Regions from separate parts of the Streptomyces sp. NPDC058000 genome, predicted to be linked through region 3. Evidence: riboswitches for the same ligand, from Rfam matches in the RefSeq annotation. Region 3 holds a riboswitch; each other region holds the start of a gene.
The links. A riboswitch is a leader RNA that binds a small molecule or an ion and turns the genes downstream of it on or off. The one in region 3 is predicted to bind magnesium.
Positions count from the first base shown of each region.

Region 1: another riboswitch for magnesium. It lies ahead of ACFVT2_RS21440 (NRAMP family divalent metal transporter); the one in region 3 lies ahead of ACFVT2_RS08755 (NRAMP family divalent metal transporter).
Region 2: another riboswitch for magnesium. It lies ahead of ACFVT2_RS05755 (NRAMP family divalent metal transporter); the one in region 3 lies ahead of ACFVT2_RS08755 (NRAMP family divalent metal transporter).

Region 1 covers NZ_JBHVQS010000021.1:68,626-70,890, forward strand. Annotated here, with positions in the region: gene ACFVT2_RS21440 (NRAMP family divalent metal transporter) at 1-955, opposite strand, end outside; M-box (ykoK) riboswitch at 1,263-1,436, opposite strand.
Region 2 covers NZ_JBHVQS010000003.1:208,983-211,247, forward strand. Annotated here, with positions in the region: gene ACFVT2_RS05755 (NRAMP family divalent metal transporter) at 1-1,287, opposite strand, end outside; M-box (ykoK) riboswitch at 1,587-1,757, opposite strand; gene ACFVT2_RS05760 (hypothetical protein) at 1,910-2,265, shown strand, end outside.
Region 3 covers NZ_JBHVQS010000006.1:10,746-13,010, forward strand. Annotated here, with positions in the region: gene ACFVT2_RS08755 (NRAMP family divalent metal transporter) at 1-1,230, opposite strand, end outside; M-box (ykoK) riboswitch at 1,534-1,703, opposite strand.

The sequences.
Region 1 (2,265 bases), on a different contig from region 3:
CCTTGCCGGCCTTGGCCGAGATGCCGGTGATCAGGCCCGAGGTGTCGGTGAAGTTCCCGAACCCCTTCGTCCCGGCGAACGCGGCGGCGACCAGGCCCATCAGGGCGGCCGCGCCGACGATCACGACCGCGATGCCGATCCACAGGTCGACCTTCTCGTACTTCATGAAGCGCGGGGTGATGCGCTTGTCGATGACGTACGACTGCTGGAAGAACAGCTGCCAGGGTGCCACCGTGGTGCCCACGATGCCGATGATCAGCAGCATCACGGTCGCCAGCTCGCCACTGCCGCCGGGGATGACCGGGACCACGAAGTCGTGCGCCATCTGCGACGTCTTGGGGTGGAGCATGAAGTAGAGCGGGACCAGGAGCAGCGAGGCGGCGCACAGCGCGACGGCGATCCGCTCGAAGCGGCGGAAGGAGCCGGTGAACGCGGAGGCGATGATGATCGCGGCGGCCAGGATCACCGAGGCGGCCTTCGGCAGCCCCAGATAGTCGGCGGCCATCGTGATGCCGATGAACTCCGTCACCAGCGTTAGCGCGTTGAGCAGAAACAGGTCGATGACGGAGAAGGCTCCCCAGAACTTCCCGAACCGCTCCAGGATCAGCCGCGCGTGCCCCACCCCGGTCACGGCGCCGAGGCGCAGCACCATCTCCTGGTTCACGTACAGAACGGGAATCAGCAGGAGCAGGGTCCACAGCAGCTGCGTGCCGTAGTTCTGCCCGGCCTGGCCGTACGTGGCGAAGGCTCCGGCGTCGTTGTCGCCGACCATCACGATCAGGCCAGGGCCGACTATCGCCAGCAGCGTCTTGAGCTTGGCGGACAGGCCCCGGCGCTCGCCGGTGTCGTCGTGTCGGATGGTGCCGAGCGCACCGCGGATGTCGCCCACGTGCGCGTCGTCGAGGACTGCGCTGCGCGGCGCCGGAATGGTCTTGTCGTTGATCAGGCTGGTCATGGCGGGCCTCCCAATCCCCCCGATGGGGAGAGGCGTTGAGGGCGCGCGGCAGTCATCCCCCCTGCGAGCGCGCAGCCCGGCCGCCCGGGACGGCGAAGGCCGTACGGGTGCCTGGGACGAGGATGCGAGTGCGCGCGGGAGAGGTGGTTACCGCGTACCGGAGGTCGAGAAAGACATAAGAATCCGGATGACGGGCCTACTGTGGCCCGGACTACTGCAACTGCAGTCCATGTCTCTCGCCTCCTCCCGGCCGGAGCGCACGCGGGCGCTGGACGACGCGGCAAGGAGCAGACCGGTCCCGATGACCGGTTCACCCCAACTCGTCAGAGCTTTGGCACTGCACGGCGTATTCCACCTGTGGGGGAAGCCACTTGGGGTCACCCCTTAGGCCGGGGAGACCTGTCCTGAACCTGGGCGTCTCTCGACGTCGTGGGGTCAGTGGCCTGTGTCCGTGCAGACGCCTCACCGAACGAGGTGCCTTCTTCAAACCTCCAGAAGCATAACGGCATAGTTGCGAGATCACGCAACTGCTTGGCGAAGTCTTGACACACCTCGTGACTGGACCGTGCTCCCCGGCCGCGGTCGGCTTCTCCTGTCGGGCGACGCGAGAACGTCAGTGGGTTCCGACATCTGATGTCAGTACTTCCGACGTGGGGTGTGTCAGTAGGCAGGCGGGGGCACTTCGGCGTCGAGGGCGCGAAGTCCGTACCGGACGTCGTCGGCGAGGACCGCGATGTCGTCGTCGATGGGACGTCGCCCGGGAACTGCCGTCGCAGCCAGCCCGCGATCTGCTCGGGCGACCGGCACAGGGCCGGTTCGGCCTCCACCAGCGCCCGCAGAGCGGGCTGTTGGGGCAGCTTGGCCTGCTTGGGGCGGCGCCCACGCGTGTAGGCGGCCGCGTCTGCGGGCGCAGCCCGGTAGTGGTCCCGGCCTCCGTTGCACGCGATCTCGCGGAGACGGTCGAGGGCGATCTGCCCAGTCGCTTGGCCGGCCGCCGGGCCGATTCACCGGCTGCGATACCCCCGGGATATCTCCTCGCGTTCACCGCCGGTCAAATGTCGTATCGGCCGCTGCTGCGGAGCCCGGCGGACGCTGCCGCTCTGGTACCGAAACTGGCGGACATGGTGCATCGGCGCCCCGAGCGCCCGACCCATCAAGCTGAAGGAATCCCCCTCGCGCCAGCGTCTCCAGATCTCATCCTGCTGGGCCGGCGAAAACCCGTAGTCACGCACCTGTGCCTCCACGACGACATGATCGTCCGTGGGTGGTGCGTTGATCACTTGAGGGTGCCCTACGTGGCTCTCGTGAGT
Region 2 (2,265 bases), on a different contig from region 3:
GGGGCCGTTGACCCAGGGGCCGAGCACCGCCCGGTCGTTGCAGAGGAGCAGCAGGAAGACGGAGGCGGACGGCAGCAGCACCCCGGCCAGGGTCTGTACGCCCTCGGTGAGCAGGCCCAGCGGCGAGCCGGGGATCAGCACGATCGCGGCGGCCGCGGCGACCAGGCCCGCGTAGACGGCGTAGAAGCCCTTGGCGCCGCCGACGCCGCGGTGCAGGGAGTGCCGGATGCCGAAGACGTCGCCGATGGCGTAGGCGGTGGACAGGGACACCGCGAAGGCGCCGATGATCGAGGCGTCCAGCAGGGCGATGGCGAACAGCACTCCGGCGAGCTTGCCGGCGTGTGCGGCCAGGCCGTGTGCGATGCCGGCGGTGTCGGTGAAGGCGCCGACGCCCTGGGTGCCGGCGAAGGCGGCGGCGGTGCAGCCCATCAGGGCGGCGGCGCCGAGCACCACGATGGCGATGCCGATCCACAGGTCGGCCTTCTCGTAGCCCATGAAGCGCGGGGTGATCCGCTTGTCGATGACGTAGGACTGCTGGAAGAAGAGCTGCCACGGGGCGACGGTGGTGCCGACGATGCCGATGATCAGCAGCATCACGGACGACAGTCCACCGGGTCCGTCGGGGAGGTGCGGGACGACGAAGTCGTGGGCCATCTGCCCGGTGGACGGGTGGACCAGGAAGTAGAGCGGGACGAGCAGCAGCGACGCCGCGCACAGCGCGATGGCGATCCGCTCGAACCGGCGGAACGACCCGGTGAAGGCGGAGGCGATGATCACGGCGGCGGCCAGCAGCACCGCGCCGACCTTGGGCAGCCCCAGGTATCCGGCGGCGAGGGTGATGCCGATGAACTCCGTCACCAGCGTCAGCGCGTTGAGCAGGAACAGGTCGATGACCGAGAACGCGCCCCAGAACTTCCCGAACCGTTCCAGGATGAGCCGGGCGTGCCCCACGCCGGTGACGGCGCCGAGCCGGAGCACCATCTCCTGGTTGACGTAGAGGACCGGGACGAGCAGGAGCAGGGTCCACAGCAGGTGGGTGCCGTAGTTCTGGCCGGCCTGGCCGTAGGTGGTGAAGGCGCCGGCGTCGTTGTCGCCGACCATCACGATCAGGCCGGGGCCGACGACGGCCAGCAGGGTCTTGAGCTTGGCGGACAGGCCCCGGCGCGGGGCGGTGTCGTCGTGCCTGATGGTGCCGAGTGCGCCGCGGATGTCACCGGTGTGCGCGTCGTCGAGCACGGCGGTGGGGTGCGGGGCGGGGACCGTGGAACGGACGGTGGTCTCGGTCATGGCGACCTCCCAAGTCCCCCGAGCGGGGGAGGTGTTGGGGGCGCGGGGCAGCCATCTTCCCTGCGCGGGCGCGCAGCACGACGACCCGTGTCGGCGGTGGGCCGTACGGGGGCGTGGTGCGGCGGGGAGGCCGCGCAGGGAAGATGGTTACCGCGTGCCGGAAGAATGCGAGGGCAGGCGGAAGGGGGGCCGATGATGGCCCGGACTACTGCAATCCATGTCTCTCGCCTCCTTCCGGTCGGGGCGCGTAGGGTGCGCCGTCGTCGATCCGGCAAGGAGCGGACCAGTCGCCATCGACTGGTTCACCCCCACTCGTCAGAGCTTTGGCACGTCACGGCGTAGCCCCGTGCGGGGCAGCCACTTGGAGTCACCCCTTGGGCCGGGGAGACCTGTCCTGATCCGGAGCGTCTCTCGACGGGTGGGATCAGTGGCCTGTGTCCATGACGACGCCTCACCGAACGAGGTGACCGCTGTCGTAAACCTCTAGAAGTGTAGACCCTGTCGGGAGACACTTGCGCAAGTCTGCAAGTTTTTGACCGACTCTTAACTCCGCGGCGGGTTCGTCCCGTCGTCCGGGCTCAGCTGCTGGACACCGCGCCGACCTCGGGTGAGCATGAGCCGCATGTCCCAGGACCCCGAGCCCGGCAAGGCGGGCAAAGCCGGTAGCGAAGCCGAGCGGTTGGACCGCATCGAGGCGTTGTTGGCGCCTGCCGTCGCGGGGGTGGAGGAGGCGGGACGGCGGCTGCGGCCGGCCTGGCGGCGGGTCACCCGCGGTGAGCCCCGCTGGCCCTCGACGCTCGCGGTGTCGGTGGCGGTGGCATTGCAGTGGCGGCTGCCGGAGCGGTTGGCGATCCATCCGGAGTGGCTGCTGCCGGGGTTGGAGACCGCGCTGTTGCTCGTGCTGGTGGTGGTCGACCCGTTCCGTATCGAGCGGGTCTCCCGGCTCTACCGGTGGGCGGGGCTGGCGCTGATCGCGAT
Region 3 (2,265 bases):
GACGGAGGCGGAGGGCAGCAGGACGCCGGCGAGGGTCTGGACGCCCTGGGTGAGCAGGCCGAGCGGGGAGCCGGGGATCAGCACGATCGTGGCCGCGGCGGCGACCAGGCCGGCGTAGACGGCGTAGAAGCCCTTGGCTCCCTTGATCCCGCGGTGCAGGGAGTGCTTCATGCCGAAGACGTCGCCGATGGCGTAGGCGGTGGACAGCGAGACGGCGAACGCGCCGATGATCGAGGCATCCAGCAGGGCGATCGCGAAGAGGACGCCGGCGACCTTGCCGGCCTTGGCCGAGATGCCGGTGATCAGGCCCGCGGTGTCGGTGAAGTTCCCGAAGCCCTTGGTGCCGGCGAAGGCGGCGGCGACCAGGCCCATCATGGCGGCTGCGCCGATGACGACGATGGCGATGCCGATCCACAGGTCGGCCTTCTCGTACTTCATGAAGCGCGGGGTGATGCGCTTGTCGATGACGTACGACTGCTGGAAGAACAGCTGCCAGGGCGCAACCGTGGTGCCCACGATGCCGATGATCAGCATCATGACGGTGGCCAGCTCACCGCTGCCGCCGGGGATGACCGGGACCACGAAGTCGTGGGCCATCTGCGAGGTCTTGGGGTGGAGCATGAAGTAGAGGGGGACCAGGAGCAGCGAGGCGGCGCACAGGGCGACGGCGATGCGCTCGAAGCGGCGGAAGGAGCCGGTGAAGGCGGAGGCGATGATGATGGCGGCGGCCAGGATCACCGAGGCGACCTTCGGCAGGCCCAGATGGTCGGCGGCCATCGTGATCCCGATGAACTCGGTGACCAGGGTCAGTGCGTTGAGCAGGAACAGGTCGATGACACTGAACGCGCCCCAGAACTTCCCGAACCGCTCCAGGATGAGGCGGGCGTGGCCGACGCCGGTGACGGCGCCGAGGCGGAGCACCATCTCCTGGTTGACGTACAGGACGGGGATCAGCAGTAGCAGGGTCCACAGCAGCTGGGTGCTGTAGTTCTGACCGGCCTGGCCGTAGGTGGCGAAGGCGCCGGCGTCGTTGTCGCCGACCATCACGATCAGGCCGGGCCCGACTATCGCGAGCAGCGTCTTGAACTTCGCGGACAGGCCCCGGCGCTCGCCAGTGTCGTCCTGCTTGATGGTGCCGAGCGCACCGCGGATGTCGCCCACGTGCGCGTCGTCAAGGACTGCGCTGCGCGGTGCGGGAGCGGTGGGGTGGGTGAGCGTCGTTTCGGTCATGACAGACCTCCCGTTCCCCCGAAGGGGGAGGTTTCGGGCATGCCTGGGCACCACACACGCTGCACGCGCAGGCCAGCGGCCCGGGACGGCGTCAGGCCGCACGGGTGCTGGGCGCTAGAACAGGGACGCGAGTACGCGCAGAAGGTGGTTACCGCATGCCGGGACAGGGCGAGAACAGGCGGAGGCGGGGCCTACTGTGGCCCGGACTACTGGGACCGCAATCCATGAACTCTCGCCTCCTCCCGGCCGGGGCGCGTGATCGCGCCAAACGACTCGGCAAAGAGCAGACCGGCCCGCATGACCGGTTCACCCCAACTCGTCAGAGCTTTGGCACTGCACGGCGTAATCCTGTGGGGCAGCCACTTGGGATCACCCCTTAAGTCGGGGAGATCTGTCCTGAACCTGGGCGTCTCTCGACGTCGTGGGGTCAGTGGCCTGTGTCCGTGCAGACGCCTCACCGAACGAGGTGCCTTGTTTCAAACCTCGACGAGTCTGGCTCATACTTGCGCATCATCGCAACTGCTTGACTCGTTCTTGACTTGTTGTTCCCCGGTGCGACACCTTTCACGGGGCCGTTCCGGCTGGGGGCGGTGCAGCACGGAACCGATGGTCCGCGCCGGAAAGCCTTCGAGGTCTTGGAGATCGCGCCCGGGATAACTCTTGCAGTGGAGGGGATCCACCGTGCCGGATCTCTACCGCGCCTACGACGACCGTAGGCGGGCTAGTCTGCGGCGCTGGTGACGGTGTCGCGGCGGGCGGCCGAGGCCGGTTCCCTCGTGTGGCAATCCCCATAGACGCTCGCTCGGTTGCGCGATCTTGCAACTAACGTGGAGCCCAATGCGTCCCACCCGTTATCGACATATCGCCGGATGAACCTGACCGGACGGACTGGGCACATGCAAGAGCAGCAAGCCGGAGCGACGGACAGCGGCCGGGGACAAGGTCAGCAGCCCGCACGTCACTCCTGGGGGGCGTCGTCGCCCGCCACGACGTACCGTGCTTCTCCGGCGGAGATAGAACCCAGGCGCTCCGGAC